DNA from 3 places in the Shewanella marisflavi genome. Region 2 is predicted to be linked to each of the others. Evidence: predicted binding sites of a transcription regulator. Region 2 holds the regulator's gene; each other region holds the start of a gene.
The links. Region 2 encodes LexA, which represses DNA repair genes until DNA is damaged. Its sites were predicted from a motif close to TACTGTATNNNNATACAGTA; they were not measured.
Positions count from the first base shown of each region.

Region 1: recG (ATP-dependent DNA helicase RecG) is a predicted target of LexA. The motif match lies at 2,879-2,898, and genes of this name have one in related genera.
Region 3: imuA (translesion DNA synthesis-associated protein ImuA) is a predicted target of LexA. The motif match lies at 2,568-2,587, and genes of this name have one in related genera.

Region 1 covers NZ_CP022272.1:3,914,801-3,920,100, reverse strand. The annotation lists gene CFF01_RS17245 (DUF3014 domain-containing protein) at 1-621, opposite strand, end outside; gene recG (ATP-dependent DNA helicase RecG) at 752-2,827, opposite strand; gene CFF01_RS17235 (calcium/sodium antiporter) at 3,062-3,994, opposite strand; gene CFF01_RS17230 (AMP-binding protein) at 4,159-5,300, opposite strand, start outside.
Region 2 covers NZ_CP022272.1:123,810-129,109, forward strand. The annotation lists gene ctaD (cytochrome c oxidase subunit I) at 1-91, opposite strand, end outside; gene coxB (cytochrome c oxidase subunit II) at 101-1,627, opposite strand; gene CFF01_RS00585 (cell division inhibitor SulA) at 2,023-2,532, opposite strand; gene lexA (transcriptional repressor LexA) at 2,529-3,146, opposite strand; gene yrfG (GMP/IMP nucleotidase) at 3,267-3,941, opposite strand; gene nudE (ADP compounds hydrolase NudE) at 4,039-4,584, shown strand; gene cysQ (3'(2'),5'-bisphosphate nucleotidase CysQ) at 4,636-5,300, shown strand, end outside.
Region 3 covers NZ_CP022272.1:2,013,824-2,019,123, forward strand. The annotation lists gene CFF01_RS08760 (MFS transporter) at 28-1,755, opposite strand; gene def (peptide deformylase) at 1,945-2,436, shown strand; gene imuA (translesion DNA synthesis-associated protein ImuA) at 2,644-3,390, shown strand; gene CFF01_RS08775 (Y-family DNA polymerase) at 3,391-5,067, shown strand; gene CFF01_RS08780 (error-prone DNA polymerase) at 5,067-5,300, shown strand, end outside.

The DNA.
Region 1 (5,300 bases), 530 kb from region 2:
TGCCTCGCCCAGTAGCGGTTTTACCTTGTTGTAGGTGGCGAAGAGCTGCTGTTCATCCAGATTGTCCACGAAGTTCGCGTAGAGATCGTATCTATGATAGCTATCAGGATTGAGATAGGTCTTATTGGTGACCTCGGAGACGGTAAACTTGCTGTTGGGCGCCTTGAGCGGGCTGACCTTACGCGCCAATTCGCCTTGGGCCAGATTATCAACAAACACCACGAAGTGTCTGACGATATCTTTTTCAACCAAGATGGGCTCAATCTTCATGCCATTGGCGACTTCGACCGTCTTATCAACAATATACTCATCGCTCTGTGCCAATGTTGGCAACGGAACTTCTGTTTCGCTTGGGGACTCAGGGATGGGGTCTTCCACCTCTGGTTCGATAATGTCAGGCTCAGGCAAGGCGGCGTCTGTCACTAAGGGCTGCTCCGGTTCTGGCTCGGGCAGGGTTATGGGCGCCGGTATCTCTGGCTCAGGCTGAGGTTCGTCACTGCCGAGGAAGTAATAGGCGCCGCCGGCGAGCATGAGCACAATGATCACCACTGCAATACTGAGCGCATTAATTCCATTGCGCGATGTCTGTGGGGCAATTCTATCTTCTTGACTGACTTGCATGAGATTTCCTTGAATTGTGGCTGGATTGGCCCTGTGACCACAGAGGCCTTACTCCATTCTGCAAAATTCACCGGGCTTGTCTAGGGGTGGCCAGTGAAATAAAAAATATTTAATTGCTGGCAGGCCCTAGTCAAGCCTGCACGTATTGCTGGCGCTCCCCTAACCAGCGCAGCACTATGGCGTCAACATTTTCCGGTACCTGCTGCATCACATGTAGGGCTAATTTCTGAATGTGGGGAATGAGGGCCTGATCCCTGACCAGATCGGCGATCTTCATTTCGGCAATTCCCGTCTGCTTGGTGCCCAGGACTTCACCCGGACCACGAATTTCCAGATCTTTCTGGGCGATCACAAAGCCATCGTTGCTGTCTCTGAGTACGCCGAGGCGTTGGGTGGCAGTATGCGATAAGGGCGCCTTATAGAGCAACACGCAGTGGCTGGCCACGGCGCCACGTCCGACACGTCCCCGTAGCTGATGCAGCTGTGCCAGTCCCAGACGTTCAGGATTCTCGATGATCATTAGGCTGGCATTGGGCACATCTACCCCAACTTCAATCACAGTCGTGGCGACCAGCAGCTGAATGGCGCCCGCCTTAAAGGCGTCCATGACAGCCTGTTTCTCAGCGGGTTTCATGCGGCCATGCACTAGACCAATGGCAAGTTCCGGCAATATTTGCTTTAGTTCTTCGGCGGTATCTTCTGCCGCCTGACATTCGAGTACCTCAGATTCTTCGATCAGGGTGCAGACCCAATAGGCCTGACGCCCGCCCTCTAGTGCGGCCTGGCGCACGCGATCGATCACCTCACTGCGGCGGTTGTCTGAGATGGCGACCGTGGTGACTGGTGTCCGCCCAGGTGGTAGCTCGTCGATGATAGAGGTGTCCAGATCCGCATAGGCCGTCATCGCCAGAGTGCGCGGTATAGGGGTGGCGGTCATGATCAACTGATGGGGATGGAAGCCTTGGCTAATTCCTTTCTCTCTCAGCCCTAGACGTTGATGTACCCCGAATCTGTGCTGTTCGTCGATGATGATCAGTGCCAGGCGGTTGAACTCGACCTGTTGCTGAAAGATGGCATGGGTACCGATGACGATATGGGCCTCGCCGCTCTTGATCTGTTCCAGCGACTGAGTGCGCGCCTTGCCCTTGAGTTTGCCGGCCAGCCAACCAACCGTTAACCCTAGAGGCTCAAACCAGGCAGCAAAGTTATTGGCATGCTGCTCGGCGAGCAGTTCGGTTGGTGCCATCATGGCCACCTGATAGCCGCTCTCAATGGCTTGCAGCGCTGCAAGAGCCGCCACCAGTGTCTTGCCCGAGCCCACATCGCCTTGCACTAAGCGCATCATGGGATGGTGCTGGGCGAGATCGGCTGTGATCTCTGTGACGACTCGCTGCTGAGCACCCGTGGGTTTGAAGGGCAGCGAGGCCAAAAAAGGATTGAGCAGCTGCCCGGTAGGATGCATCGCCTGGGCCGAATCTTGATTGCTACGCTGCCTGAGCTGCAACATGCTGAGGTTGTGGGCCAGCAGCTCCTCTTGAATAAGGCGCTGCTGCGCCGGATGGGTACCTTGCTCCAACGCAAAGGGACTGACATCGCTCGGGGGTCTGTGCAGCAGCTGCAGCGCATCGACTAACGAAAGCTGATTGGGTTGTAACTGGGGTGGCAGCAACTCCTTGAGCGCGCCATGGGCCAACAGGGCAAGCGCCTGGTCGGTTAATTTGATCCAGCTGGCTTGTTTAAGTCCTTCGGTGGTCGGATAGATAGGGGTTAAGGTTTCACTCAGACTCGGTTCGCTGCCGTCATGGAGTAGCTTGTATTCCGGATGGATGATCTCTCGATGAAGTTTGCCTCGGCGCACTTCACCATATGCGCGAATGCGCGCACCCTCTTCGAGGCCGTTGCGCATGGCGGCCGAAAAATTAAAGAAGCGTAGCGTTAGGGTACCCGAGTCATCCCGCACCGTGCAGGTGAGCATACGCTTGCGGCCTTGGACTATCTGGGTCGATTGGATCACGGCTTCTATGGTGCCGTAGCTACCGGGATAGAGGGCGGCGATAGGATAGATCTGGGTACGGTCTTCATAACGTAGCGGTAGATGAAACAGCAGATCCTGAACCGTTTTGATGCCGAGCTTCTCCAGCCGCTGCGCCATCTTAGCAGCAACGCCTGTTAACTCTGTCACCGCCATGAGATCGAGTCTATCCACGCTTTATACCCATTTGATTTAACGTTCTATTTAAACAGTATCTGAGTCGATCACTGTAAATATATACATATACTATCAGAGTTCTGTATGAACGCAATCTTGCGCCAAGCTTGCGGGGGTAAAAGCATGCTGGCCTAAATGCAAGTGGCCTTACAGCCAGCCTTTTTCCAGGCACAGGTGTCACCGATAAGGGGTGACAAATGTCATCTCTTATCGGTGAGTCGCAATGCAGTCTTATACGGATTGAGCGGAGAGGATCAGGTAGCTCAAGTAGATAAGATAGCAGAGCAGCAGCAATGCCCCTTCGCGCCGACCGATGCGCAGGCCGCTCCAGGCCAGGGGCAGAAGCAGCAGTGCCAGTGTTACCATCACCAGCAGATCCATCGCAGGTACGCTAGCGTTTATGGGCTGGATGAGCGCAGTGATGCCTAAGATGCCAAGCAGGTTAAACAGATTTGAGCCGACCAGGTTGCCGATGGCGATATCACTCTCACCACGTCTGGCTGCCACAACTGAGGTGATAAGTTCTGGCATGCTGGTGCCTATGGCCACTATGGTGAGACCGATAAGCAGTTCACTCATTCCCAGCTGTGTAGCCAGCGCAACGGCGCCGTCGACAAATAGCGCGCCGCCACCGACCAGCATGCCGATCCCTAGGGCGACTAAGAGCATTGACAGTAAGGGTGGAAGGGGACGGCTTGTTTCTTCGACCTTGGTTGCCTGCTGTCTATCAAACAGATAACTCATGGCCAGAAAGGCGACAAGCATAGAAGCCAGGAGGGCACCATCGAGACGACTCAGTCCACCATCGCTTAGCAGTCCACAAAATAGCAGAGTCGAAAACAGCATCAGGGGAATATCCCGCTTCACCATCTGCGACTGTACCCCTACCGGACGCACCAATGCCGTGAGCCCGAGGATGAGACCGATATTGGCGATATTCGATCCCACCACATTGCCCAGGGCGATATCTGCATTGCCAGCGATGGCCGATTTAAGGCTGACGGCCAATTCTGGGGTACTGGTACCAAAGGCGACTATGGTCAGGCCTATGACTAGCGGTGTGACACCGAGTCTGAGCGCGAGGGCACTGGCACCACGAACTAAAGATTCGGCGCCGAGAATGAGGATGAGCAAACCAGCAATAAGGGCTAGCGGGGTAAACATGATTAACTCTCAAATATGGGGGGAGGCAAGCATAGTGATTGTTGAAATTTAGGCAACAAGAATTTAGGGGGACGTTATTAAATTTTGTTTATCTCACCTTAAACAGGGTAATAAAAAACACGCCTGATGGCGTGTTTTTATGTCAGACGAGTGTTGGTTTGCGATTACAGCTCATCTTCCCAGCGCACAATAGCGCCGCGCTGTCCATCGACCTTGGCGCTGTATCTCTGCTCCAGCACATGGCGTTTGATCTTCAAGGTAGGTGTTAGCACGTCGTTGTCTACATCCCAAGCCTCGGTGACCACTATGATAGCATCGACGGTTTCGTGGGACTCCAGATGAGGGTTAACACTGTCTAAGGTCGCCTTGAGTGAGGCTCGCACCTCCTCTTTCGGCTGCAGTGAGGCCCCTTCGGAGAGCTGAACCAGCGCCACCGGATGAGGCAGGCCAGAGCCTATGATGCAGATCAGCTCCACGTGGGGGTCTTGCGCCAGCTTACGCTCGATAGGCACAGGCGCAACATACTTGCCTTTGGCTGTCTTGAAGTTGTCTTTGACGCGGCCCGTGATAGTGACGCAGCCGTCGGCGTCGATTGAGCACAGATCGCCAGTATGGAAATAACCCTCTTGGTCGAAGCTGGCCTGAGTGACCTCCGGTTGTTTGTAGTAACCAGTCATCAAGCCTGGACTCTTAACCAGTAACTCTCCACTTTCGCTTTGCTTGACGCTACAACCCTCGACCGCACGTCCGACTGTGCCAATCTTGCTGGCGTCGAAGGGGTGGTTGATGATGGAGTAGGCGCTGTTTTCTGTCATGCCCCAGGCTTCACAGATATTTAGGCCAATCTTGTGGTACCAGGCGATCAGCGAAGGAGGGATAGGTGCCGAACCTGAGCCTAACAGGTGGCAATGCTCCAGCCCTAGCCCTTGACGGATCTTCTTCTTCACCAGCGAGCTGATAAAGGGGATCTTGAGTAGTAGATTGAGTTTGGTGTAGCCAATCTTGTCGATAATATTTTTCTGGAACAGGCTCCACAGACGCGGCACTGAGAAGAAGACGGTTGGCTTGGCTCGTTGCACGTCGGCGACAAAGCTGTCGAGACTCTCGACAAAAGCAACGCTGCTGCCTGAATAGAAGGAAGAGCCTTCGATGGCAACGCGTTCGGTAATGTGGGCCAGCGGCAGATAGGAGAGCAGTCTATCGTTGCCATCAGTTTTGAGGTCACGCACCACGGCGCGGCAGGTCCAATCATAACTGGCGAAGGTCTGAATCGCCCCTTTAGGTTTACCAGTCGAGCCCGAGGTGT
Region 2 (5,300 bases):
GTTTTATGCCCGTTGGATGCTCCTCGTGGTGATCTGAATGTTCGCCAATATGAGTGGCATCCATTTCTGCTTCACGCGTTATTGCATTCATAATGCCTCCCTATTGACCGTGTTGGTTAACGTCTGTTGCCTGAACCGCATCGCCCGTATTGTTTCCCCAGGCGTTACGCTCATAGGTGATCACGGCTGCTAGTTCTTGCGGGGTTAATAGGGGGCCAAATGCCTGCATGGCTGTTCCTGGCTTCCCTTTTATCACCATCTCTAGGTGCTCACTTTTAGGCCCCGTGGCAATGGCGCTACCTTTCATAGCAGGGAAGGCGCCGGGCAATCCCATTCCGTTAGCCTGATGGCAGGCTGCACAATGGGACAGATACACTTGCTCCCCCTTGGTCATCAGTTCATCCATGGTTAAATCATCTAACACCACAGCTTTAGGTTCTTCTGTGGCCATCTCGGGCGCCACTTGATCGGCGCTGGCCGCTGGTGTTGTCGCTTCACTGCCGGACGGCGTGCTTACATTGCTGACATCGGCGGCTTGAACCGTGTCGCCTGAATCATTACCCCAAGCATTACGCTCGAAGGTGACGACAGCGGCAATATCGGTAGCGGTCAGCTGCTGCGCAAACGCCTGCATCGCTGTGCCTGTTCTGCCATTTAAGACCACATCGATATGCTCGGCAACTGGGCCTTTAATAGCTGGGCTGCCAATCAGCGACGGGAAGACTCCTGGCAAGCCGGCACCGTTTGGCTGGTGGCAGGCTGCACATTGCGCCATATAGACCTGTTCACCTCGGCTGATGAGTTCTTCTTTCGACAGTGTCTTAGACAGGGCTGCCTGAGCTTCGGCCGCAGCGGCGTTGGCCAGGGCTTTTTGATCGACCACCCATTTATCGAAGTCGGCTTCGGAAAGAACCTGTACCACGATAGGCATAAATCCATGGTCTTTTCCGCATAGTTCGGCGCATTGGCCACGATAGATGCCGGGTTTGTCGATGCGGGTCCAGGCCTCGTTGATAAAGCCGGGGTTGGCGTCTTTTTTCACCGCAAAGGCGGGGACCCACCAAGAATGAATTACATCCTCTGAAGTCATCAAGAAACGAACTTTACGGTTAACCGGGAGGACTAACGGTTTGTCGACTTCAAGAAGGTAGTGCTCGCCTTTGGCTTCTTTGCCCTCTATTTGGTCTCTTGGTGTCGACAATAGGCTGAAATAGGCAATGTCATGATCAAAGTAGCTGTAATGCCACTTCCATTGAGAGCCAGTAACCTTAATGGTGAGGTCCGCATTACTGGGGTCTTCCATGGCGATAAGTGTCTTGGTTGCCGGGATGGCCATCACGATTAAGATCACGAAAGGGACAATGGTCCAGGCGATCTCAACCTTGGTGCTCTCATGAAAGTTTGCCGCAACGGCACCCTTTGAGCGTCTGTGGTTGATGATGGAATAGATCATCACCCCAAAGACGACCAGGCCTATGGCACAGCAGATATAGAGAATCGTCATATGCAGGCTAAACACCTGATTACTGATCTCTGTGACCCCTGATGTCATGTTAAGGGGCATATCGGCTGCGAGTATGGTGGGCGTAATTAGCAACGCCAGCAAACAACACAACACTTGCTTCACTAGACTTCTCCTCTGTCAATTGCGAAGGCAACTACAAAGAAGAGCCACACAGTATGTCTCGGCTCTATGCAAACTCTTCAGTTCCCAAAAAAGCAACGATGACTTCAAAGTGCGTCGGTGGTGAATCTTTTGTTTTGCTGGTGGTAACCACGCTTGCACTTACGGCTGAATATATCAGACGAATTTCAGCTCTTAGGGCGATGTGGTGCAGATTTATTCGCCGCTCAAGCCGACAACCAAATTGTTCGACATAACAAATAATCGTTGATATCTACTACTAACTTAATGGCTGTTTAAATATTGATCAAGATCACTTTTATTTTATTTTGCTAAATAAAACAGATACAAAAACGCCCCTTTCGGGGCGTTAGTATGGAAAGAATTGGCAAGGATGATCAGTGAAGAGAGGTAAACTGATTGGCGGCCTTGGTACCAAGATCCTCTTGGCTAAAAGGGTTGGCAGGTAAGTGACTGTTCGCATCTTCGATAACCACCCCTAAGGCGCGGGTGTTTTTTGCGACGATCTGCAAGCGGCGATTGTCCCGTGCATCCAATGATTGTGTCCAGCTGATCACTGCACTGGATGTACCACTTGTGAGAGCCTTCTCCATAGCCCAAAGTGCTTCAACTTCATCTTTGGTGTGTACCAGCAAGATGCGATCCATCCGCACGCCGCCGTCGGCCAGCATCTGCTTATAGCCAATATTGGGTGGGCTGATCAGCACGACCCATTGCCCTTGCTGGCTGAGTCTCGCCAGTTCAGGTGTAAGACTCTGTAACTCTTGCTTGCCCTGAGTCGAACTGGAAACCGTTGAAATAGTGTTCTTGCTGCCGCTTTTAAGCGAACTGTCGAGATCGATCCAAAGCCCCGGATGACGAGGTGCCATGCCCATGAGATTATTCATTGCCAGTCTCCATTACGAATCACGCCGACGGCTAAACCTTCTATACTCAGGCTCTGAGTCGTCAGGTCAACAACGATAGGTGAGTATTCTTCATTTTCTGCATGTAGATAAACTGTGCTGCCACGCTTCTCGAAGCGCTTGACCGTCACATCATCCTCTACGCGAGCAACGACTATCTGTCCGTTTCTTGCTTGTTCGACCTTATGTACCGCTAGCAGGTCGCCCTCAAGGATGCCGATATCTTTCATACTGTCGCCCCTTACACGCAACAGAAAGTCTGCACTTGGGCGAAACATGCTCGGGTCAACCTGGTAGTGCTGTTCAACATGTTCCTGTGCCAGAATCGGCTCACCGGCTGCTACCTGGCCAATCAGAGGTAAACCGAGATCTTCAGGCTCTTCCTCTTGAGTCAGCTTAATGCCGCGAGAGGTGCCCGGCATGATCTCGATGCAACCTTTTTTGGCCAGTGCCTTAAGGTGCTCTTCGGCGGCATTCGCGCTCTTAAAGCCTAATCGGCGCGCAATTTCGGCACGGGTTGGTGGCATGCCCGTGTCTGCAATATTGCGTTTTATTAGCTCTAAAATCTCGGCTTGTCTTGGTGTTAAGGGTCTCATGATTAATCCTGTCTTTCCATACAGTACCTGTCAGTATATACAGTATTTTATACAGTGCAAGTATTAACCAGTTTTTCTATCAATCAGCTCAAATGGTTAGCGAGTTAACCCCACGAATATTTAGCCAGTAATCGTTTTCTCAAGGGAGATCAACAGCTGATGATAATCATCGATGGCGGGAAAATCGGTAAAGGTTTTGTGTGGCTTTTGGCTGTCGGGATTCTTGATGCCGAGTTGATAGCCAACTCCTGCGGTTCTGGCAGCCTGCAAGATGGGTTCGCTATCGTCGATAAACAGGCAACGGCTTGGATCTAGGGAGAAGCGCTCAAATAGGCTAAGCCAAAACTGGGGATGCTCTTTGGGGTAACCAGTGTGGTGGCTTGAGAGCATATGATCTAACCCGGAAGCCAGCTCGGTATGTTTGAGCTTTAATGACAAGCTTTGTGGGTGTGCGTTGGTGACTAAGATACGCTGCTTGTTGCGCCTGGCAAGTGCCGAGAGAAAGGGCATGCTGTCTTGGCGCAGTTGGATTCTGTCTACCAGAGTGTGGTGCAGGGCAAGAATATCTAGGCCAAGCTCTTGCTGCCAATATTCCAGACAATACCATTCTAAGGTGCCAAATACCTTGGCATAGGCGGTTTCGACCAGTTGCTGCGCCTCAGATAAGGGGATCTGTTTCTCTTGGCACAAGGCTTGAGGAACCAGGCTGAGCCAGAAGTGATTATCGAAATGCAGATCCAGCAGGGTGCCATCCATATCAAGCAGCACAGTATCTATCTTATTCCAGGGAAACATAAAGGTGTGAAAAAAATTCCTTGGTGAGAGTTGTGGATTAGGCACATCATAGTAAGATTGAGTGGTTAAGCAAACGCCATTTTTATCAGGAAGTTTCATGCCGGACAAAAAGCCGCAGATCCTACATGCCGAAGTTGTTGCACAAAGCCGTCTATTTCAGATTGAGCAGGTGCATTTAAAATTTTCGAATCAGGTTGAGCGTCAGTATGAGCGCATGAAAGGCAATGCCCGTGGCGCCGTCATGGTGGTGCCTGTGCATGGTAAAGACCTCCTTTTAGGGCGCGAGTACGCGGCGGGAACCCATAGCTATGAGCTTGGCTTCCCTAAGGGCTTGGTTGATCCAGGTGAGAGTCACGCCGAGGCGGCCAATCGAGAGCTGCAAGAAGAGATAGGCTTTGGCGCCCATAAGTTGACCCATCTGATGGAGCTAAGTCTGGCGCCAGGCTATTTTGCCAGCAAGATGCAGATCTTCGTAGCCGAAGATCTGTATGAGAGTCGACTGCAAGGTGATGAGCCAGAACCGATAGAAGTGGTGCGTTGGCCCTTGAGTCAGTGGTCTGAGCTGTTATTAGAAGACGACTTTTCCGAGTCTAGAAGCGTTAGCGCCTTGTTTTTGGCGCAGAAACATCTAAAACTAAAGTAGTTAATCTAAACGATAAATAGGCATTGCCAGATGTAGGCTGTTGGAGTTGTGATGAAGCCAGAAGAGTATATTGAGCAGGCGATAAGTATTGCCATCGAGGCGGGAGAGGCGATTAAGACTATCTACCTCGACGGAAGCTTCGAGCGAGAGGTAAAGTCTGACAATACCCCTGTGACCTCTGCCGATATCGCGGCGCATAAAATCATCTCTTCACAGCTTGAGCGCCTAACGCCTGATATCCCCGTTTTATCCGAAGAAGATGCTGATATTCCTTTCTCTGAGCGCGCCGACTGGCAACGCTACTGGTTGGTCGATCCCTTGGATGGTACCGGTGAATTTATTGCCGGCAGCGGCGACTTCTCGGTGATCATCGCCCTGGTTGAGCATAACCGCCCTATCATGGGGATCGTTTATGTGCCCATGACGGACGTGGTCTATTATGCGGTGGCGGGCCTGGGTGCCTACAAACGTAGCAGTAAGGGTGAGGTACGTATCGCCAGTAAACAGCTCACCACTGACGATGAACCCTGTCTGCGCTTGGCGGTGAGTCGCCGTCAAGATCCTCATTCAGTGCTGAAGTTATTCCATCATCCTAAACACTGCGAACTCGTGGTTTTGGGGGGCGCAGCACTAAAGAGCTGCCTGGTGGCAGAAGGGCGAGCCGACTGTTATGTGCGCATCGGCCCCACCGGCGAGTGGGATACCGGCGCGGCGCA
Region 3 (5,300 bases), 1.9 Mb from region 2:
CCAGATGCAGCGCCATTTACGAAGGGGTTAGCTTACTTCTACGGCAGATTCTGTTGGAAGGCTGTTTGAGAGCGTTTGCTGTTTGGCACCAAAGCGGTGGAACATGACTAGGCCGATGGCGGCAAGTAGGCCGAATCCTCCTATGATGTACCACATCAGCGCCGGTTGTTCCGCGCCTTTAGCGACCTCGGCATAGAGGTAACCAGACAGCGGGCCTGCCAGCAAAAAGCCAATGGCTGAGGAGACAAAATAGTAGCCCATAAACATGGCTTTTTTATCTTCAGGGGCAAAGCTGGCGACATACTCTTGACTCTTGGGAGAGGCGACCATCTCACCGACAGAGAAGACTAAGATAGAGGTCAGTACCATAGCGCCGCCCATAAGCAGGCCGTGGGCTAGGCCCCCAAGGGCGGTCCCCAGTGCCAGGATCAGCGTGCCGGCAACCAATACCGGCAGTGGACTGAACTTCTCGGCGATACGGCTGACCATTACCTGCATCAGCACGATGGAGAGAAAGTTGAGCCCGATAAGGTATTCTGGATTCACCTGACGATATTGCTGGGCAAACTGTTGGCTATATTGGCTCGCGAGCTCAGGGTGCTCGGCGATGGCGCGCAGGGCGTCACCCAATGCCTCCTTTGGGATCATCACCTTGGCATGCACCAGGTCAAAATAGGCCTGTGACAGGCTCAGGCTACCCAAAGCGTAGCCCTTGGCGGCGCCTAGAAGCTCGTCGCTCAGTAGGCTGAGATCTACCGGGGCGAAGAAGTCGAGCAGAGACGGCCAAGCGGCGAGCATTGAGACCAGATCTGAGGTATCAACAAAGTCACGAATATAAATAGGCAGGGTGATAAAGATCTGCTGATAGACCATCCAGAAACCAGACAGAATAAGCAGATAGATCACAAAGGATTTATTCCCCAAGGCAATTTTTTGTTTATACCAGGGAGCCTTGCTGTCGGCCTTGGCCAGTGTATTCCAAATAAAGTGCAGGCTAAACCAGATAATATAGATAAGCAGGCATTGCTCACCGTCGATCCATTTGGCGCCGTAGGACATCAAGATCACTAAGGTGCCGAAAAACAGCAGGGCGAAACGGGCATTGCCCAGTACCTGTTGAATGTCCATCAGTACCTGAGAAAGTGACTTACCGCGTTGCTGGTGGGGATCGGTTGGCTCCTTGTAGACAAAGAGCGCCGGAATAAAGTTAATACCAATCCAAATGGCCGACATGATGAAGACCCAGTCCCAGCTAATTGCGCGCACATAGCCGGCAATAAAGGGGCCGAGGAAACCTCCGACATTGACCATCATATAAAAGATGCCAAAACCCAAGCCTCGATTGGTGTGGTCTGTGGTGCGTGCCACTGTGCCTGTCACCACGGGCTTAAAGCAGGCGGCGCCGATGGCGACGCCCATGAAGGCGATAAAGAAGCCGCTGAAACTGCTCACCTGACCTAGTAAGAAGTAGCTGGGACACATGATGGCATAGGCCAGTAGAAACATCTTGCGGTAGCCATAGCGATCGGCCAGGGCACCAGTAAGTACAGGAAAGAGGTAGAGAAAGAAGGGGATCATCCCCTGCAGTAGGCCGCGCTCTTGCTCACTAAAGCCTAAGCCTCCCTGGTGAGCAGGAGAGGTCATATAGAGAGAGGAGAGCGTAAAGAAGCCATACCAGGCGAGTCGCTCGAAGATCTCCATGGTGTTGGCCACATAAAAGGTACTTGGCAAAGGGGTACGTTTCAGGTTTGACATTCTTATTCTCGTATATTGTATACAGTTTATGGTTTCATGCTATCGGCTACGCTGATGAATTACAAGTCAATCGGGGGCACGGTTTGGCTTTGCAGGGATGAAAACCATGGGTTTGCAGTTGCCTTTAATGTGATTTAGGTCATAATGGCGCCACTTTTTAGCCATTTTTAAGAGCCAGAACCGCACACTATGCCTGTACTCGATATATTGACCATTCCCGATGAGCGCCTGAAACGTAAGGCAAAGCCTGTAGAAGATGTCACCGCCGTGCAAGGTTTTATCGATGATCTGATCGAAACCATGTATCACACGGATGACGGTATTGGGCTGGCAGCTACCCAGGTGGGCAGTGAGCATGCCATCTTGGTTATTGACCTCTCTGAAGATCGCGATCAACCCCTAGTGCTGATCAACCCAGAGTTTGTTGAGCGCTCAGGCGAGATAGTGGGTGAGGAAGCTTGCCTGTCAATTCCGGGTTATCGCGCCAAGGTGAGCCGTTTCGAGCAGGTTAAGGTTAAGGCGCTTGATCGTCAGGGAGAGGCCTTTGAGATAGAGAGCGATGATTTCCTGGCTATCGTATTGCAACATGAGATGGATCATCTCGACGGTAAAGTTTTCATCGAACATCTGTCGCCGCTCAAGCAGCAGATCGCGTTGAAGAAGGTTAAGAAGTACCGTTAACCCAAGGCTCAGCCGATAAAACCACCTTAGGGTGGTTTTTTTGTGCCTGTCCGCCGCTGGCGCCTAAAAAATGAGCCGTCAGTGTGACTGATCTTAGTGTTTCTCTCTTGCGATCTGGCCAATTATAAATATACTGTGTTTATATACAGTATTATTGTTTTTGGCTTAGCTTAACTTGTAGGTAAGCCGACTAAGAGTGGGTGTATTATGGCCTTGGCAGATCCTCAACTTGAACGTTTGCTCGAACGTGCCGATCTCTGGCGCGGTGATGCCTATTATCCCGGACCGTTGGGTCAAGATAGCGGTTATCCCGAGCTTAATCGTTATCTGGGGCATGGGGGCTGGCCGGCCCATGGACTGTGCGAGATCTTCTATAGCTGTGAGGGTATAGGCGAGCTAAGCCTTGTGCTCCCCCTTATGCGCCGATTAATTCCCAGCCGTTCGCGGCAAAGCGGTGCTGCAAGTCTGGTGAGTCTGGTGGCGCCGCCACATGTGCCTTACCCTCAGCAGCTGCTTATGCAGGGTATAGATGTCAGCCGTCTGTTGTGGGTGGATACCCAGGTGCCTAAAGAGCAGCTGTGGGCGCTCGAACAGATCTTAACCAGCGGCGTATCTCCCTTGGTGTTATGTTGGCTCGATCAGCTCAGCACGAGTCAGGCCAGACGTTTGCAACTTGCCTGTGAGAAGGGAGAGAGCCTGTGTGTCTGTTATCTACCGAGTAAGCTCAAGGTGCAGCCACATCCTGTGCCGCTACGGCTAGCCCTGCAGCCAGAGCTGGCGGGGAAGTCCTCTGCTTTCGCCACTCAGGTGGATATTCTTAAGCGCCGTGGTGGCTGGCCTGCGCCTAAGTTTAGCTTGTCTTTGCTACCTGAACTGCTGGCGCAGAGTCTGAAGGGCGATACGCCTTCGTCTCTGGCGGGAGGACAGGTTGTGCAAGGGCCCTGGAGCACTTAGATGTTGTGGCTGGCGGTATATTTTCCCCATTGGCTACTTCAATATCAAAGCTACCATCAGGGGATAGAGCCTGGCGCGGCATTGGCTCTTTATGAGCGTCAATCGAGCCAAATATTGCTCAGTTCTCAGGCAGCAGCCAACCAAGGGGTAGAGGTGGGCCAGAGCATCGCCACGGCGCAGACCCTCTGCCCATCACTGCAGCTATTGACCTATGATAATAGCCTCAGTCAGAGCGCCAGCGATTGGCTGTGTCAATGGAGTTATGCTTATAGCGCCAGAGTGGTGCCCATGGTGTGTCCCTTCGATGGGAGCAAGCGAGATGATCAGCTACAGGTGACAGATACTTTGTTGTTTGAGGTGGGCTCCATGGTGAAAGTCTTTGGCAGTTTAAATCAGCTGTTAAGGCAATATCATAGCGCCGCAGTCGCTTATGGTCTCGAATGTCAGTTTGCCTTAGCTCAGAATCCCTTGCTGGCACAGTTGGGGGCCAGATATCAGCCCATGTCGTGGCCGGAGCGGCTCATATTCACTCAAAAAGATGTGACCCTTGAGGCTAAAGCGGGGGAGGAAGTCGCCCAAGCAGCTGACGCACAGGCCCGTGTTGGCGAGGAGGAAAACACACAGCAGGTCTTGCCTCAAGTGACTCTAATGCAGCTGGCGCCTCTGGCTATCTCAGCCTTACCCTTACCGCTCTCGGTGCAGCGCGCCTGTGAAAACATGGGGCTAACACAGACGCAGGAGTTACTCGCCTTGCCCCTGAGTGAGTTGGGTGAACGCTTTGGAGAGGCGATGCTGACCCTACTTGCCCAGCTTAAAGGTCAGTTACCTCAGGTGCACAGATTCTATCAACCGCCCGAGAGCTATCAGCATAAGCTTGCCTTGCTCTATGAGGTGAGTCATCTCGAAGGACTGGCGTTTCCACTGAGTCGCATGCTCGCAACCTTATCGAGCTATCTTATGCAGCGTCAGCAGGCAGTATTGGCTTTACGTTTGACCTTAGTGTTTCGCGACCTGACGATGACGCCGCTGCGCTGCGATATCCGCTATCCTTTTGCCGAGCACAGGGCCGATGCCTTGCTCAAGCTGTGCCGCGTGCAGCTCGACAGCTTGTCCTTAGCGGCGCCCGTGATCAGCCTGGAGGTCGAAGCCGATACCTTAGTCGCGCTGGCGGTACAAACCCCTAACTGGTACCAGAGTCAGGGCAAGTCAGATGTGAGTATGCGGCTGTTATCTCTGCTTGAGGCTCGCTTGGGCGCCGAGAAGGTGAAGGGCGTTAGCAATTGCAGCCATCATCTTCCTGAACACAGTTGGCAGAGCCGCTCCTTTTCACAATGGCGCCAGACGCCCCAAGGTGCAGCTTGGCAAAGCAGTCATGAGTGCGCCGAGCCCAAGGCCAGTTATCAGGGAAAGACACGTGCTCTGAGTGAGAGTGCGGGGTTGCAAGTTGATCTGGCCCAGGGGAGCTGTGATGGGCGAATCCGCCCCAGCTGGTTGCTGCGTCAGCCAGAACCTATCTTGCCAGAACAAGTGACTCTGCTAAAGGGACCCGAGCGCCTGCTCTCTCCCTGGGGGAATGAGGCGCCGCGAGATTATTACCTGGCTCAAATGGAGCAAGGTGGACTGTGCTGGGTGTTTCGCACGCCTCAGGGGTTATTTTTACAGGGATGGTTTGCTTAATGTACGCCGAGCTGCATGCACTCTCTAATTACAGCTTCCTGCGCGGCGCCTCCCATCCCCATGAGCTGGTGGAGCAGGCCAGCCTGCTGGGCTATCAGGCGCTGGCATTGACCGATGAATGTTCCTTTGCCGGGGTGGTGAAGGCTCACGAAGCGGCCAAGCGCTGCGATCTTAAATTGATCTTAGGTGCCGAGTTTCATCTCGATGAGGGCCTGTTCGTCCTGCTGGCACCC